DNA from 2 places in the Rahnella sp. BIGb0236 genome. Region 1 is predicted to be linked to the other one. Evidence: predicted binding sites of a transcription regulator. Region 1 holds the regulator's gene; the other holds the start of a gene.
What was found. The regulator PurR, encoded in region 1, represses purine synthesis genes. The targets are predictions, from matches to a motif close to CANGCAAACGTTTGCNTG.

Region 2: the regulator PurR is predicted to act here: its motif matches at 4,823-4,840, upstream of EDF78_RS18640 (NCS2 family permease).

What each region holds. Positions count from the first base shown of each region.
Region 1 covers NZ_SOAO01000008.1:163,863-175,409, forward strand. The annotation lists gene EDF78_RS17085 (alkene reductase) at 1-133, shown strand, start outside; gene gloA (lactoylglutathione lyase) at 297-704, shown strand; gene rnt (ribonuclease T) at 797-1,507, shown strand; gene EDF78_RS17100 (Grx4 family monothiol glutaredoxin) at 1,596-1,937, opposite strand; gene EDF78_RS25985 (hypothetical protein) at 1,918-2,046, opposite strand; gene EDF78_RS17105 (C40 family peptidase) at 2,401-3,303, shown strand; gene purR (HTH-type transcriptional repressor PurR) at 3,892-4,917, shown strand; gene punR (DNA-binding transcriptional activator PunR) at 4,957-5,862, opposite strand; gene punC (purine nucleoside transporter PunC) at 5,999-7,210, shown strand; gene cfa (cyclopropane fatty acyl phospholipid synthase) at 7,572-8,723, shown strand; gene EDF78_RS17135 (riboflavin synthase subunit alpha) at 8,811-9,464, opposite strand; gene EDF78_RS17140 (MATE family efflux transporter) at 9,719-11,092, shown strand; tRNA gene EDF78_RS17145 (tRNA-Val) at 11,313-11,389, shown strand; tRNA gene EDF78_RS17150 (tRNA-Val) at 11,419-11,495, shown strand.
Region 2 covers NZ_SOAO01000010.1:92,635-99,089, forward strand. The annotation lists gene EDF78_RS18625 (CidA/LrgA family protein) at 1-271, opposite strand, end outside; gene EDF78_RS18630 (LysR family transcriptional regulator) at 415-1,293, shown strand; gene EDF78_RS18635 (Na+/H+ antiporter) at 1,375-3,024, opposite strand; gene EDF78_RS18640 (NCS2 family permease) at 3,340-4,707, opposite strand; gene EDF78_RS18645 (glutathione S-transferase) at 5,118-5,786, opposite strand; gene EDF78_RS18650 (bifunctional diguanylate cyclase/phosphodiesterase) at 6,055-6,455, shown strand, end outside.

The DNA.
Region 1 (11,547 bases):
CTTTGGCCGCAGTTATATCGCCAACCCGGATCTGGTTGAACGCCTGAAATCCCATGCGCCGCTTAACGAGCCGAAACCGGAAACCTTCTACGGCGGCGGTGCTCAGGGCTACACAGACTATCCGACACTGTAATCAATAAAAATTAATGCACCCTTGTTTGCAGCAGCTGAGTACCCTCCGGCTGCTGCTTTTTTTGGTCAGTCATTCAACAACCGGTTGGCGTAATACAGACAAAACGGCAGCTATCGGTTAGGCTTGACCCGATAATTCTCATCCTGCAAATAAAGAGGAACCTATGCGTTTACTCCATACCATGCTTCGTGTTGGCGATCTGCAACGCGCTATCAGTTTCTATACCGATGTGTTAGGCATGCGCCTGCTGCGCACCAGCGAGAACACCGAATATAAATATTCCCTGGCCTTTGTCGGCTATACCGAAGAAAGCGAAGGCGCGGTGATCGAACTGACCTATAACTGGGGCGTCGACAGCTACGATATCGGCACCGCTTACGGTCATATCGCGCTCGGCGTGGATAACGTGGCACAAACGTGTGACGACATCCGCAATGCAGGTGGCAAAGTCACCCGCGAAGCCGGCCCGGTGAAAGGCGGCTCGACCATTATTGCGTTTGTTGAAGATCCGGACGGTTACAAAATCGAACTGATTGAATCCAAACATGCCGGTCAGGGTCTGGGCAATTAATTCACCCTGAATGCTGCAAGGGGCGCTACCGCGCCCTTTTTTATTGCCCGATTTTTGCCACACCCCTGCAAGCGGCGGCAAAATTTGTCATAATGCGCGCTGAATTCGATGAAGATAAGAAACTAATGGCCGAGAATAGTGACATTAACGCCCTGAGAGGCCGTTTCCGTGGTTTTTATCCGGTGGTTATTGATGTAGAAACTGCCGGATTTAATGCCCAAACCGATGCGTTGCTGGAAATAGCGGCGATCACCCTGAAGATGGATGAGGACGGCTGGCTGCAAAGCGATGAGACCGTACATTTCCATGTTGAACCTTTCGAGGGGTCAATTCTGGTGCCGGAAGCACTGGCATTCAATGGTATCGATCCGACGAACCCGCTGCGCGGGGCAGTCAGCGAATATGACGCCCTGCACGAGATTTTCAAAGTCATCCGTAAGGGCATGAAAGAGCAAAACTGCAACCGTGCCATTATCGTGGCGCATAATGCCAATTTCGATCACAGTTTCCTGATGGCAGCAGCGGAACGTGCCGGGCTGAAACGCAATCCGTTCCACCCTTTCGCGACATTCGATACCGCCGCCTTGAGCGGTCTGGTGCTGGGGCAAACGGTTCTGGCGAAAGCCTGTATCAGCGCGGGAATGGTGTTTGACAGCAGTCAGGCGCATTCCGCGTTATATGACACCGAACGCACCGCAGAACTGTTTTGTGAGCTGGTAAACCGCTGGAAACGCCTGGGCGGCTGGCCGCTGGCGATGACCGCAGACGAAGCCGAAACGGCACCGGAAGAAAATCAGCAATAGCGGATTGAGTGCGGATAGCAGACAAAAAAAGAGCGACATGATGTCGCTCTTTTTATTCGCCAGCCACAAGACCGGCTCTTCTCAGACATTACTCTTCAGAAGATTTGTATTTCTCAGCCGTTTCTTTGATCAGCTGTTGCAGTTCGCCGCGCTGGAACATCTCAACCACGATGTCACAACCGCCAACCAGTTCACCATCAACCCACAACTGCGGGAAGGTTGGCCAGTTAGCAAACTTAGGCATCTCAGCGCGGATATCCGGGTTCTGCAGGATATCAACGTAAGCGAAACGTTCGCCACAAGCGGAAAGCGCCTGAACGGCCTGGGCGGAGAAACCGCAGCTTGGCAGTTTTGGAGAACCTTTCATGTACAGCAGAATCGGGTTTTCAGAAACTTGCTTCTGAATCTTTTCAATCGTTGGAGTGGTCATTTCTTGCTTCCTCAAGCCGGTACAGGCTGTCACGGTCATTACTCTTCACGCGCAGCACACAAAGACGGTGCGCAAACACAATGCCTTCTATTGTAACGATGGCTGCCACCAGATAAAAACGCCATTTTTTGTGGGGTCTTTCTCAATACTGGCATTTTATTAAACAATTTTCGGCGCCTGGGTTCAGGTTCACATATTTAAAGATTCATCGAGAATAACATTTTTGGCGTTCAACGATAATGTCAGATTTGCAAAATCCCATTCTTTAACTCAAATATTAACCTGATGAAAAATGGTTATTTTATTGACTAAAAATGGCGGTTATTTCGACATAAAAAAAGCTATTAACTTTTTCTCACAATATGATCTAGAATCGAGTCAATTCGTGCTTTTTTGTCGGGTTCTTTTAGGCAATACTCTGACAACCCTGATGTTTAACCCTACCACTCATGGTAACGAAGCTATGCGCTTACTGTTCACGCTTTTTGTGCTGCTCTTTACCCAGCTTTTCCTCAATATCGCCCATGCATCGCCACAGACGCGCGTCTCTGCCGATCAGCGAAAGAGCCATGTTAATCAGGCCGCCCCTGAAGAACGCCGAAAGCGAAAGACCGCCGCCGCCAAAACCAATAAAAAATCAAAAATCGCGCCGGTAACAGAACAAAAAACACAGGACAAGAATTCGAAGAAGAAAGTAAAAAGTACTGAACTGGTTAAACGAAAGGCCACTTCTGATAAAAGCGTAAAAACGACCCGGGCTGAGAGTAAAAAAGAAAAGACCCTCAGGACCACGCGGGCCGAGAGCAAGACCGAGAAACAAACCAAAACCCGCGCACTGGCAAAGAACAGTAGCGCAAAGGTCAGTAAGAAAGACGCTTATGGCCGCCACCGCAAGGGCAAGAAGCTCCGCGAAGAAGACAGCAAACCGATTACGCTGAGCGCGACACACAAAAAACGTTATCAGCACGCACAGCAAACGGCGATGACCAAGCTGATGCACCAGGTCGGCAAACCGTATCGCTGGGGCGGCACCTCTCCCAACACCGGTTTTGATTGCAGTGGCTTAGTCTATTATGCCTACAAAGATTTGATTCGCATTAAGATGCCACGCACAGCGAATGAAATGTACCATCTGCGCGATGCGGCACCGGTCAAACGCGGTGAACTGGAAAGCGGCGATCTGGTGTTTTTCAGAATTAATAATCGCGGCGCAGCAGACCATGTGGGTGTTTATGTCGGTAATGGCAAATTCATCCAGTCGCCAAGAACCGGTGAAGACATTAAAATCACCTCACTGGGCGATGATTACTGGCAAGATCACTATGTGGGCGCACGTCGGGTAATGACCCCGAAAACGATCCGATAATAAACAATTCGTTAAGTCTGAAGTTTCGCTAATCAGCCAATGAATAGCATTTAACGAAGAGTTTCTGCAGGGAAGAATGTCGGCGGATAAGGTGACTGCATCACATTGAAAAGGGCGATACCTGTTACCGGGATCGCCCTTTTTTATTGCGGATCGCTTATAAAATCAGTTCATTACCGCAGTAAAGCTGAAAGCGATAATCATAAGCAAAGCGCATACCGTGGTGATCAACGATAATTTCAGGTTGCTGTCCATCAAACCCCCTTTCGGATCAAGTTGTGGCATTTTTTAAGCCACACTAAATGTGTGCCAACGCATTTTCTCATAATTCACATTTAAAATCTTGTGCTGAATGACAATGCTGTCATGAGAATTTTGCTTCCACTTTCCTGCATTATAAGAGAAAATTGTCGGTTACCACGCCTGTGTGCCGGTCGATTTCACCCGAGAGCATTTCACGCCTCATTCTGAAGAATCCACCCAACGATTTCACTGCCCTTTTAGAAGTCAGCAGTTAAATCCACGCAAGCAAACGATTAACATAATGCTAACGTGCTGAAACACGTGAGTTCAGGAGTCATTGTTTACATGGCAACGATTAAAGATGTCGCAAAGCGCGCTGGCGTTTCCACTACAACCGTGTCGCACGTCATCAATAAAACACGTTTCGTCGCCGAAGAAACTAAAGCTGCGGTTCTCCTTGCCATCAAGGACTTACACTATTCGCCAAGCGCCGTGGCGCGCAGCCTGAAGGTTAATAACACCAAAACGATCGGTCTGCTGGCCACCTCCAGTGAAGCGCCCTATTTCGCCGAAGTGATTGAAGCCGTCGAAAACAGCTGCTTCTCCAAAGGCTACACGCTGATTTTGTGTAACTCGCACAACAATCTGGAGAAACAACAGGCTTACCTGCAGATGCTGGCGCAAAAACGCGTCGATGGCTTGCTGGTGATGTGCGCGGAATATCCCGACGAACTGCTTAATATGCTGGAGGAGTACCGCTCAATCCCGATGGTCGTCATGGACTGGGGCGAGGCGCGCAAAAACTTCACCGACAGCATTATTGATAATGCTTTCGAGGGCGGCTACATGGCCGGTCGTTATCTGATTGAACGCGGTCATCGTGATATTGGTGTGATCCCGGGGCAACTGGCGCGTAATACCGGCGGCGGTCGTTTCCAGGGTTTTGTGAAGGCACTGACCGAAGCCAATATTCCTCTGCGTGATGAATGGGTCGTTCAGGGCGATTTTGAACCGGAATCCGGCTATCAGGCGATGCATAAAATCCTGATGCAGAAAAGCCGCCCTACTGCGGTGTTCTGTGGCGGTGACGTGATGGCGATGGGCGCCATTTGTGCTGCCGATGAGCTTGGCCTGCGGGTTCCGCAGGATATCTCTGTGATCGGCTATGACAATGTGCGTAATGCCCGCTATTTCTCACCGGCGCTGACCACGGTTCATCAGCCTAAAGAGCGTCTGGGCGAAATGGCTTTTACCATGTTGCTGGACAGAATTGTCAGTAAGCGCGAAGAATCGCAGACCATCGAAGTGCATCCGAAACTGGTTGAACGCCGTTCCGTGGCCGACGGTCCGTATCGCGACTACCGCCGTTAATTGTGTAACTACGCCTGCCTGTGCAGGCGTTTTTTTTTGCTAATCCCGCAACCATTCCTCATTCATCGTTTCTGTATCGCCCATATAGTCCAGTAACCACGCCAGTGACGGCGACGGATTGCTCTGGTCCCACGTCAGACAACACGGGCTGTCGGGGAAACGATTTTCCAGTGTCAGCACCTGCAATTTATTCTGTTCTATCCACGGGATGACGCGATGAACCGGCATCATGCCGACACATAATCCTTCTGTCAGGCATTCCAGCGCACAGGTCCAGTCAGGCACCACCAGACGTCGCTGGTTGTCGAGCGTCCAGGTATCGCGTTTGGGCAATGTGCGGGAGGTGTCTTCCAGACAGAGCGCCGGATAAGGCCGCAGCTGGTCATCCCTGAGCGAACCGGACAACTGCGCCAGCGGATGTTGGGGGCTGACCACGCAGTGCCAGTCCATGAATCCCATGTCGCGAAAATTAAACCGGCCACCCACCGGTATGGCTCTCGTGGCACCGATAGCCACATCCGCCCTTCCGTCCACCAGCGCATCCCAGACACCGTTAAACACTTCCGAGTGGATGATCAGTTCCGTATCGGGAAAATGGCGGTAAAAATCGAGTACCAGCCTTCGCGTCCGCGCGGGTTTAACAATCCGGTCTACCGCCACGCGTAGTTCGCCGCGCCAGCCGTTAGCGACCTGCTGACACTGGCGACGGGTGGCTATCATTTTTTTTGTCAGAATGCGGGCTTCATCGACAAAAACCTTGCCCGCAGGCGTCAGCACCACGTCACGATGACGGCGTTCAAATAACGGCACTGCCAGCCATTGTTCAAGCTGCCGGACGGTGTAGCTGATGGCAGAAGGCACGCGGTGTAAATCCTGCGCCGCGGCACTAAAGCTGCCCGTTCTTGCCACCGCATCCACCACATCAAGAGCGTATTCTGACCACATATTTTAGCCTTCAACTTTTTTGATAGCAGAGTGCAAATATTAGCGTTTCACAACGCTGTTATCAAAGCGTTAAACTCCGCCTCCGGTACGTAATCTGCGTCAAATCACCTGCAATCACGACATTAACGAGACAATAATGAAACCCTCCTTTGGATTTATGCTCTATCTCGCGGGACTGAGCATGCTCGGCTTTTTAGCCACCGACATGTACCTTCCTGCCTTCAGCGCCATGCAAACCAGTCTGACAACCAGTCCGGGCATGATCAGCGCCAGCCTGAGTATTTTTCTCGGCGGCTTTGCCATCGGCCAGTTGTTGTGGGGGCCGCTGTCCGATCGCATCGGCCGTAAACCGGTATTGCTCATTGGCCTGACACTGTTTGCAGTGGGTTGTCTGGGTGTGTTGTGGGTTGAAAACGTGCGCGCCCTGCTGGCCTTGCGGTTCCTGCAGGCAATGGGCGTTTGTGCGGCAGCCGTCACCTGGCAGGCCATCGTCGTTGACCGTTTCCCGGCGGATGTGGCTAAAAAAACCTTCGCCAGCATTATGCCGCTGGTGGCGCTCTCCCCAGCCCTCGCCCCGTTGCTCGGCGCATGGGTGCTGAATCATTTTGACTGGGAAGCGATCTTTGCCCTGCTGACCGTCGTGGCTGTTGTTCTGTTGATCACCACGCTGACATTGCGCGAAAACAAACCTGCGCCACAGGCCAAAGCCGATAAAGCGGGCTTTGGCACCTTGCTTAAATCACGGGTTTACAGCGGTAACGTCATGATTTACTCCGCCTGTTCCGCTGGTTTCTTCGCGTGGCTGACCGGTTCACCGTTTATTTTAAGCGACATGGGCTATTCCCCTGGTGCCATTGGCCTGAGTTATGTTCCGCAGACCATCGCGTTCCTGCTGGGCGGTTTCGGCTGTCGCGTTCTGATCAGTAAGCTGGACGGAAACCGGATTTTGCCGTGGTTACTGGCGGGTTATGCGGTGAGTATGGTGAGCCTGTTCTGTATCGGGATGTTCACCCATGCCGGACTGATCAGCCTGTTGATCCCGTTCTGTTTAATGGCTCTGGTGAATGGTGCAATCTATCCAATTGTTGTCGCAAATGCCTTAATGCCATTTCCTGCTAATACAGGGAAAGCGGCGGCGTTGCAGAATACCCTGCAACTGGGGCTGTGTTTCCTCGCCAGTCTGCTGGTTTCCGCATTTATTGTGCAACCATTAATGGCGACAGTCACAATCATGCTGTCTACACTATTGTTGGTGGTTTTGGGCCGGTGGCTGTCACTGCGACCAGAAAGCACTCAGGATGTGAAACAGAAATCCGGGCAGGAAGCTCAGCGCGGGCAGGTGAATTAAGGGTGATAATGACCTTAAGTAACAATCACTTAACGGACATTTTCATTTGCGACGATTAACTATTGAGAATGCCTGCCTGCGAGCCTATACTCAACAAAACCCAATAAAATAGCATTTTTACAAAACTTTTATTACATACTTAAGCCCGACGCGCGGACAGCGTCACACTATTTTTTATAGTGCGTTTTTCAAGGACGATTTCCCTGCACGCCCCCGGCGCGCAGGTGTTCTTCTAATTTCCTCTGTTGGTGTCGGATATTGGACGAGGCGCTGAGTCGTCTGTTCTCATAAAGACCTGCAAAAATAGCCTTTGCTTTTCCCGGCAGGTTAATAAGTCAGAAGAGAAAGTGATGGAGAAGCTATGAGTTCATCGTGTATAGAAGACCAAAGCATTCAGGACAATCAGTGGTACCGCATCGCCAGTGAAATGCTGGCGATGGCAGATATTCAGGTAAATGGTAATCGTCCTTTCGACCTTAAAGTAAAAAACACTGACTTCTTTAAGCGTGTTTTACAGGAAGGTTCTCTGGGCCTCGGCGAAAGTTATATGGACGGTTGGTGGGAATGCGATCGTCTGGATATCTTTTTTCAGCGCGTTCTTCGTGCCGGTTTGGAAAATAAACTCCCCCACCATTTTAAAGATACCTTGCGTATCGCGGCGGCACGCCTGACCAATTTGCAATCACGCAAACGGGCATGGATTGTCGGCAAAGAGCATTATGATCTGGGCAATGATTTATTCAGCCTGATGCTCGATCCTTATATGCAATATTCCTGTGGTTACTGGAAGGATGCCACTACGCTTGAAGAAGCGCAGGAAGCAAAACTCAAAATGATCTGCGATAAGCTGCAATTAAAACCGGGCCTGCGCTTGCTGGACATCGGTTGCGGCTGGGGTGGATTATCCGAGTATGCTGCCCGGCATTATGGCGTGAGCGTCGTGGGTGTTACGATTTCCGCTGAACAACAAAAACTCGCCCAGAAACGCTGCGAAGGTCTGGATGTCACCATCCTGTTGCAGGATTACCGTGACCTCAACGATCAGTTTGACCGCATTGTCTCTGTCGGGATGTTCGAACATGTGGGTCCGAAAAATTATCAGACCTACTTTAATGTCGCCAAACGCAATATCAAACTTGACGGCATTTTCCTGCTGCACACCATCGGTTCTAATAAAACAGATCTGAACGTCGACCCGTGGATTGATAAATACATCTTCCCGAACGGTTGTCTGCCGTCTGTTCAGCAAATTGCGCAAACCAGTGAATCATTGTTCGTAATGGAAGACTGGCACAACATTGGTGCGGATTATGATCGTACGCTGATGGCGTGGCATGAACGTTTCCAGAAATACTGGCCGGAACTGGCAGAAAAATATGGGGATCGTTTCCACCGCATGTTTACTTACTACCTCAATGCTTGTGCGGGTGCGTTCAGAGCCCGTGACATTCAGTTGTGGCAGGTGGTCTTCAGCCCTGAAGGGGTTGATGGCGGGATGCGCGTTCCGCGTTAATGGCAGTATGACGTGACCAAAAAAAACCGGACATTCAACGTCCGGTTTTTTTGTGTCTGTAAATCACCTGAAAAGGCACTATCCGGCTTATTCGGCTTTATCGATCATCGCCTGTGCCGTTGCCATCGCTGCTTCGCGGCTGGCTAAGACGCGCTCGACGGTATCGACGATCGCCTGTGTTTGCGGATCGATTTCGATATTAATCTTGTCGCCCAGACGCTTGGTACCCAGCGTTGTACGCTGAAGCGTTTCCGGAATCAGATGCACACAGAAACGGGTACGGGTCACTTCACCGATGGTGAGACTAATACCATCAATGCCGATATACCCTTTATGTAATACATATTTCATCAAATCTTCATGTGGCATACGGAACCAGATCTGACGGTTATTTTCTGATGTCAGAATTTTTGCGACTTCCGCAGTACAAATAATATGACCAGACATTAAATGTCCGCCAATTTCGTCATTAAAGCGCGCGGCGCGTTCCAGATTAACCTGGTCACCCTCTTTCAGATCACCGAGATTGGTCAGGCGCAGGGTTTCTTTCATCAGGTCAAAACTGACCAGATCGCCGTTGACTTCAGTCACCGTCAGACAGCACCCGTTGTGCGCAACCGACGCACCAAGTTGCAGGTTATCCAGCATATCTTCAGGTAAACGAACAACATGGGTACGGAAATTGGGTTTCTCGTCGACAGACACTACCGTTCCGGTTCCCTGTACAATTCCGGTAAACATAGCCTTTTCCTCAATGTTTGAATCTGTTGTATTAAAACGTCACTTCCGCCAGTTTGCCGCAGAATTAATTGAAAGCCAATTCTCTGCGGTAAGAAATAGCACCGTCCGCTTCAATTTCATTATTTAACCGGCTGTTAACAGCTTTGTTTGCTTAAAAATACCGACGATGTACAATCTTCGGACTATTTTTCTCTGTTCAATGCCGCGTCTTGTGGCTTTTTTTATTCAATATAATCAACAAAAAAGGTGTATCTGTGCAGAAGTACCTTGCAGAAGCGCGGGTGTTATTAGCGCTTGCCATCCCGGTCATCCTTGCGCAAATCGCTCAAACCTCCATGGGTGTGGTGGACACTATAATGGCCGGCTCCGTCAGCGCAACGGACATGGCTGCCGTCGCCGTCGGGACCTCCATCTGGTTGCCCGCGATTTTATTCGGTCACGGCTTATTATTGTCGCTGACGCCAACCATTGCACATCTCAATGGCGCAGGCCGCCGCGACAAAATAGGTCATCAGGTCCAGCAGGGTTTCTGGCTGGCTTCCGGCGTCTCCGTTCTGGTCATCGCGGTGTTGTATCAGAGCAACCATATTCTCGACCTGATGCACAATATTGATCCTGAGCTGAAAGCGAAAGCCGTCGGCTATCTGCACGCCATCATGTGGGGCGCGCCGGGCTATCTGTTTTTCCAGGTGCTGCGCGATCAGTGTGAAGGGTTGTCCAAAACTAAGCCGGGCATGGTCTTCGGCTTTATCGGCCTGCTGGTCAATATTCCTGTTAACTACATTTTCATTTACGGGAAATTTGGTGCGCCCGCGCTCGGCGGTGTGGGCTGCGGCGTGGCAACCGGCACGGTGTATTGGGTGATGTTCTTTATGATGCGCATTTATGTGCGCCACAATCGCGCCCTGCGTGATACTCAGCCACATTCGCGCTTTGCTAAACCTGACTGGCCGACGCTGCGCCGCCTGATCCAGTTAGGCATGCCGATTGCGCTGGCCTTATTTTTCGAAGTGACGCTATTTGCGATCGTTGCCCTGCTGGTCTCCCCGCTGGGTATCGTGGCGGTTGCCAGCCACCAGATCGCCCTGAATGTCGGTTCGCTGATGTTTGTGATCCCCTTATCGCTGGGGGTTGCTGCCACCATCCGGGTAGGCTCACGGCTGGGTGAATCCTCCGTCGAGGGCGCAAAAGTGGCTGCTTATACCAGTATCTGCACGGGCATTATGATGGCCTGTTGCACCAGTCTGACGGCCATCATTTTCCGCGAGGACATTGCTTCTCTTTATAATGACAGCCCGGAAGTGGTGACGCTGGCGTCGCATCTTTTAATCTTTGCGGCGCTGTTCCAGATTTCAGATGCGGTACAGGTTATCGGCAGCGGCGTGTTGCGCGGCTATAAAGACACACGTTCAATCTTCTATATTACCTTTGTCGCCTACTGGGTGCTGGGCCTGCCGGTGGGATATACCCTCGGTCTGACCGATTTTCTGGTGCCACGTATGGGGCCGAGCGGTTTCTGGTGCGGATTTATTCTGGGCCTGTCCTTCGCCGCGTTGATGATGACGTTACGGATGCGCTGGTTGCAGAAACAGCCCTCTTATACCATTTTGCAAAAAGCGGGCCGCTGATCCCCTTCCGCTTTCCGCGGGCCGTGAATGTATGTCCCGGTGCGCGGAATTTTCAGCCAGTACGCTGGCTGTTATGCCTAAAAAAACAACGCAATGCACATAAGCTCGGCAGTCACGCACAATATGACAGGAAAATGTCTTTTTTCCCTTGCCAGTATTCAGAGAGGTCGTTAATATTCGTCCCCGTCGCCAACACTGGCTGACGAAAAAGAAAAACGATGCGTCCGTAGCTCAGTTGGTTAGAGCACCACCTTGACATGGTGGGGGTCGGTGGTTCGAGTCCACTCGGACGCACCATCTTTCTTAGCAGTACCGTTGCATATTGTGCGTCCGTAGCTCAGTTGGTTAGAGCACCACCTTGACATGGTGGGGGTCGGTGGTTCGAGTCCACTCGGACGCACCAAAGCAACTTCCCAAACTCTCCTCTTGCAACACACTCCCTCAAAACACCCTGA
Region 2 (6,455 bases), on a different contig from region 1:
TCACCACCGCCACGACCGCCGGAACGAAGAACAACAGCATTTCCGCCAGCAGCCAGCGGGAACCGGCTTTCACCCATTTCACCGGCAAAATGCGGAACATGATCAGCAACAAAAGCATCAGCATGCCGACAATGTTGGCAGGTAAAGGCAGATGCAATGTGGTGACCAGACGATCGGCAATCACGAATAACACCGCGTACAGCACCACCTGAACGGGGATCTGACAGCGGGTCAGCAGGGACGGCGCTTTAGTGCGCAACGCCAACAACATGGGGACAACCTCGAAAGAGGAAAAAGAGTGAAAATGAAGTATACGCTGGCAGGAAACCGGTAAAGAAATGAATTAAAATCATAAAAATGATTCCAGTTTGGAATACTTTGTCACCCGCCGATCTGACCGGGAAACCTCAGCCCATGGACGTCCGTACCTTACGTTATTTTGTCGAAGTGGTTCGCCAGCAAAGCTTTACCCGCGCGGCGGAAAAACTGTTCGTCACCCAGCCGACGATCAGCAAAATGCTGCGCCATCTGGAAGACGAGCTGGAATGCACGCTGATCATCCGCGAAGGACGGCGTTTACGGCTGACCGACAGCGGCCAGGCGCTGTATCAGCGCGGGCTGAATATCCTCGAGGAATTCCGTCAGCTGGAAGCGGAACTGGAAGACATCAACTCGCTGAAATCCGGCCATTTGCGGCTGGGTATTCCGCCGATGGTCGGGACACAAATCGCGCCGCTGATCGGCAGTTTCCGCCAGAAGTATCCCGGTATTGAGCTGATAATTTCTGAGTTTGGCGGGCTGACCGTGCAACAGGCGGTGATTTCCGGCGAGCTGGATCTGGCGCTCACCGCCCTGCCCGCCGATGCCGTGCCGTCCATCGCCTCCTTGCTGCTGTTCAGTCATCCGCTGTGCGTCGTGGTGCCACGTACGCCGCACTGGCTGAACCGTACCCGTATGGCGATCAGTGAACTGGCGGAAGAAAGCATCCTGATTTATAACGAGGATTTTGCCCTTTACCGTCAGCTGATGGATGCCTTTGCGTCACACGGTTTCACTCCGAAAATAGCGGCCCGCAGCGGACAGTGGGACTTCTTAGCGGCGATGGTGCAGACCGGCATGGGCGTGGCGATTTTGCCGGAACCTATCTGTCAGCGGCTGGATAAAAACGCGCTGATGTGGCTGCCGCTGGATCCGCTGATGCCGTGGCAACTGGGCCTTATCTGGCATCAGGGCAGTTATCTTTCACACAGCGCACAGGCGTGGATCACCCTGTGCAGGGATTACTGGAAATAGCGGGAAGCAACGGGAAATAGCAGGCAATAAAAAACCGCGTGAACCTTGCAGCGCACGCGGTTTTTTTATTTCTGACAGACGCTACACCTCTTTTTCTACCAGAAGCGCTTCGAGTAAATCGAGATCATGCAGCAGTTTTTGCAGGGTCTCGTTACTGATTTTCTGCGTGGCGCGCAGGTGATACAGCTCACCCCGTTCGGCGCGCAGTGCGGTCAGACGGAAGCGACGCTCGAGGTTTTCCAGCTTCAGCGCGGTTTCCATATCATCGCGATTGGCCGTGCGTCGCCGCAGTGTGCCGATCACCCGCGAACTGATTTCCTTCAGCGTCTGTTCATCGATGTTTTCTTCCGTATCCGCCGCCAGACGCTCTTCCATCTTGTGCAGGCTTTCAATCGCCACTTCCGCCGCGATCGATTTCGCCATGCGCTCTTCTTCACGATAGGTTGTGCCATCGGCCACCACCACGCCCCGGAGCAGGAATGGCAAGGCAATCACCCCGGCAATCAGGGAGAACAGAATGACGCCGGTCGCCAGAAATACCAGCTGATAACGCGACGGGAACGCCGAACCGTCAGCGAGGAACAGCGGAATGGACAGCACACCGGCCAGGGTAATCGCCCCGCGTACACCGGCAAAAGACGCCACCCACAGCTCACGCGTACTGTAGCTGCCAAACAGCAGCGGTTTCTTTTTCAGGAAACGGTTGCTGAAATTCTTCATCACCCACAGCCAGACAAAACGCAGGATCAGCAGCGCAAAATAGATAATCCCGACGTCGGCAAACAGATGCCAGGTGACGATGGACGGATCGTGTGTCGCCTGATCAATTGAGTTTTCAAGGATGCCCGGCAGTTGCAGACCCAGCATGATGAACACCATGCCGTTGAACACAAACTCGAGCATCGCCCAGACGCTGTTCGCGCGCAGGCGCATCGCCAGCGGCGCATTACGGATAATGCCGGACTGGCTGATGGTCATACCGGCAGCCACCGCAGCCAGAATGCCCGACACGCCGATGTGTTCGGCAATCAGGTACGACGCGAACGGCAACAGCAGCAGGAAGACGATTTGCGTCGCCGGATCATCACCGCTCCAGCGGCTCATGATGCGCAGCGATTTACTGTACAGCCACGTCACCGCCACACCGGCCATCAGACCGCCGATCGCCACTTTGAGGAATTCCACCGTGGCACCGCCGACGGTGAAAATCATCGTGCCCATCGCCACGGCGATAGCAAACTTCAGGGAGACCAGGCCGGACGCATCGTTCATCAGCGCCTCACCTTCCAGCACGCCCATGATCGACTTCGGAATGCGGCCCTTGCCGACAATGCCGCCCAGTGCCACGGCATCGGTCGGTGAAAGCACCGCCGCCAGCGCGAACGCCGCCACCAGCGGGATATCCGGCACCATCATATAAATCAGATAGCCGATGCCGACGACGGTGAGTAACACCAGCACCAGCGCCAGCCCGAGAATTTCGCGCCCGTGGTGGAGGAATTCACGGGTCGGGGTTTTCCAGCCATCTGCAAACAGCAACGGCGGAATAAAGAGGACGAGAAACAGCTCAGGATCGAAATCCACATGCAAACCAAAATTCGGCCAGGCCAGCAAGGCCCCGACAGCAATCTGCATTAATGGAAGAGGAACCTGAAACGGCAACATTCTGGTGACGACACCGGAGAGCGACACCACCAGAATCAAAATCAGAATGGTAAAGAAGATTTCCATGCTTTCCTTAGACTCTTGTTTTTATGAATTTCAGCCAGACGCAGGTGAGTGAGTCCGGAGCGAACTAAGGAATAGTAGATCAAAAGGGGATGTGATTTAAATCAGTGCGTGCGGTTACATCAGAGAGGGTTTGCTCCTTACCCGTCTCAGGAGCCGGAATGAAGGCTTTTTCGTGCTCCTCCCCCTGCGAAGGGGGAGGCGGGAGGGGGTTTTAATGACAAAACTCATGCCAAAGCACACTTCAACCTGCTGATTCGTCATTAATACCCCACCCCAACCCTCCCCTTCGCAGGGGAGGGAGAAAGGCAGTTGGCATCAGATCGCCCATCCGCCCGCATAAAACACCACCAGCGCGACGGCGATAATCACCGTCCCGAGGTTAAGTTTGCGCCATTCGCCGGAGAAGATGCGGCCAATTACCAGCGCGCTGAAACCGAGCATGATGCCGGTGACGATATTACAGGTCAGCACGATAAATACCGCGCACAGTAACCCTGACATCGCATCCACGAAATCGCTGAAATCCAGTTTGGTAACGTTGCTGAGCATCAGCAGGCCGACGTACATCAGCGCAGGTGCGGTCGCGTAAGCCGGAACCAGATACGACAGCGGAGACAGGAACAGCATCAGCAGGAACAGCACGCCGACCACGGTTGCGGTCAGGCCGGTTTTGCCGCCCGCCGCTGTACCGGCGGCGGACTCGATGTACACCGCAGCGGGCGATGCACCGACCAGAGACGCGAAAATGCTGCTCACGGAGTCAGCGGTCAGGGCTTTACCGCCGCTGATGATCTGGCCGTTCTCATCCAGTAAGTTCGCCTGCCCGGCGACCGCACGGATGGTACCGGTGGCATCAAAGACCGCAGTCATCACCAGTGCCAGCACGCTTGGCAATACGGCGGCTTTCAGCGCGCCCATGATGTCGAGATCGAAAATCACGGATTTACCGTCCGCGCCCGCCAGAGAAGGCATCGCGAATAAACCCTGATATTTCACTGTCGGATCGAAAATCAGACCGATAATGGAAATGGCGATAATCACCAGCAGAATGCCGCCCGGCACGCGCAGTTTCTCCAGACCAAAAATCACGGCCAGACCGAGCAACGTCATCACTACCGGGAAAGAGGTGAAGGCGCCGAGGGCTACCGGTAAGCCATCCAGCGGGTTTTTCACCACCAGACCGACGCCGTTGGCGGCAATCAGCAGCAGGAACAGGCCGATACCGATGCCGGTACCGTGCGCAACGCCTGCTGGCAGGTTGCGCAAAATCCACGAACGGATACCGGTCACCGAGATAATGGTGAACAACACCCCCATCAGGAACACCGCGCCGAGCGCGACAGGCACGCTGATATGCTGGCCGAGTACCAGACTAAACGCGGTAAAGGCCGTCAGAGAAATGGCGCAACCGATCGCCAGAGGCAGATTCGCCCACAGCCCCATCAGCAGGGAGCCAAAACCGGCGACCAGACAGGTCGCGACAAACACCGCCGTTGGCGAGAAGCCCGCTTTGCCGAGCATTGAGGGCACCACAATGACCGAATACACCATCGCCAGAAACGTGGTTAAACCGGCGATCACTTCCTGACGGACATTACTGCCACGCGCACTGATTTTGAAAAAAGCATCAAGCGGGCCTTTTGGCGCAATTGCGCGGCCCGCCTGAGGTTGTTGACTCGACATGGAAAATCCTCTGAATGTCTTTACTGATTAGCCGGCGTGGTCATTATGAAACCGTTTCTGCACGTTCACTTCCATATTTGTCGCCTGACATCGCCGAAAACAGCGTCAGAACGGCAAGGCAAACGTTTAACTCGCATCGCGTGTGGCGGGACAAAAATTAACGCAAACGATTATCCGGCCTTTGGTACTCCCATTTCAACTCCGTTCGCCGACAATTTACCGTTGTCCGGTCAATAAAAACGCGGTTGTGGTGGAAATTTACCCGTTGAAGAAAAGTGAGACGCAAAAGGCAAAAAAGACAGGAAAGAAAAAATAACAGGAGATTTATTAAGGTTTATTTTTTCGACACGTTCATTGCATAAAAAACTGCCCGCCATGAACGTGTCGAAATATAAAAATGCAGAATGGGATTAACGCAAGATAGTAAACGGCCCGCCACTTTCCAGCGCCTTCTGATAGGCCGGACGCGCCGTTATATTCGCCAGCCAGGCATTGAGTCGCGGATATTTTCCCAAACCGGCGCGGGCATTGATCGCTTCTATCGGGAAACTCATCTGAATATCTGCCGCGCTGAACTGATAACCGGCGAAATAAGGATGCGTGGTCAGATGCTGTTCCAGATAATCCATGTGGGTATAAATCTGCTTATCCAGATAGTTTTTCTGTACGCCCTGCCCGATCGCGCCGGCGACCGGACGGATCAGCCACGGCATCGGCGGTTTGCCCAGACGGCTGAAAATCAGCTTCATCACCAGCAACGGCATCAGCGAACCTTCCGCATAATGCATCCAGTAACGGTATTGCTGACGTTCGGCAAAAGCGGCCGGTTTCAGCGTGCCCGCCTCATCGTACACTTCCTGCAGGTATTCAATGATGGCACCGGATTCCGCGAGGATCATGCCGCTGTCCTCCAGCACCGGTGATTTGCCCAGCGGATGGACTTTTTTCAGCGATTCCGGCGCCAGCATGGATTTTTTATCCCGCTGATAACGCTGGATTTCATAAGGGACGCCCAGCTCTTCGAGCATCCATAAGATTCGCTGTGATCGTGAATTATCCAAATGATGCACTGTTAACATAAAGGTATTCTGCCCCGTTTGATTTAATTATTTGTTAACTATAGACAACGCTTTCAAAACCCGTATCACAAATACATTAAAAACCCTGCTATTTATCGGGTTTATTTGCGCCAGAATCTTTTTATTTGATTAAAATCACTTACGGATTAATCTTAATTACATGAAAAAAATAATCGTAACTTCATTCGCCTTTAATAACTCTTAATGCCATTATCGCCGGATAAAAAATCAGCCCGTCGCTTTCGACTCTATGTTTGTGGAGCCTCACATGTTTTCCAGTAATTACAACAATGTGCTCGTTATGTTTTCGTTCATTGTTGCAATGCTTGCCTCTTATACCGCACTTGATATGGCTGGCCGGGTTGCCACCACGGAGGGAAGGGCTTCCCGACTTTGGTTAATTGGTGGCGCCATTGCAATGGGTATCGGTATCTGGTCGATGCATTTTATCGGCATGCTGGCCTTTAATTCTGCGATGCCAATGGGTTACGACCCGGTCATTACCCTGCTTTCCATGTTTATCGCCATCATTTCGTCAGCCTTTGCGCTGTGGCTGGTGTGTCTGCAGGAATTACCGGTCAGACGGTTACTGGCGGGGGCCTTGCTGATGGGCGGTGGCATTGCCGCGATGCATTACACCGGTATGTCGGCGATGCTGATGATGCCGCC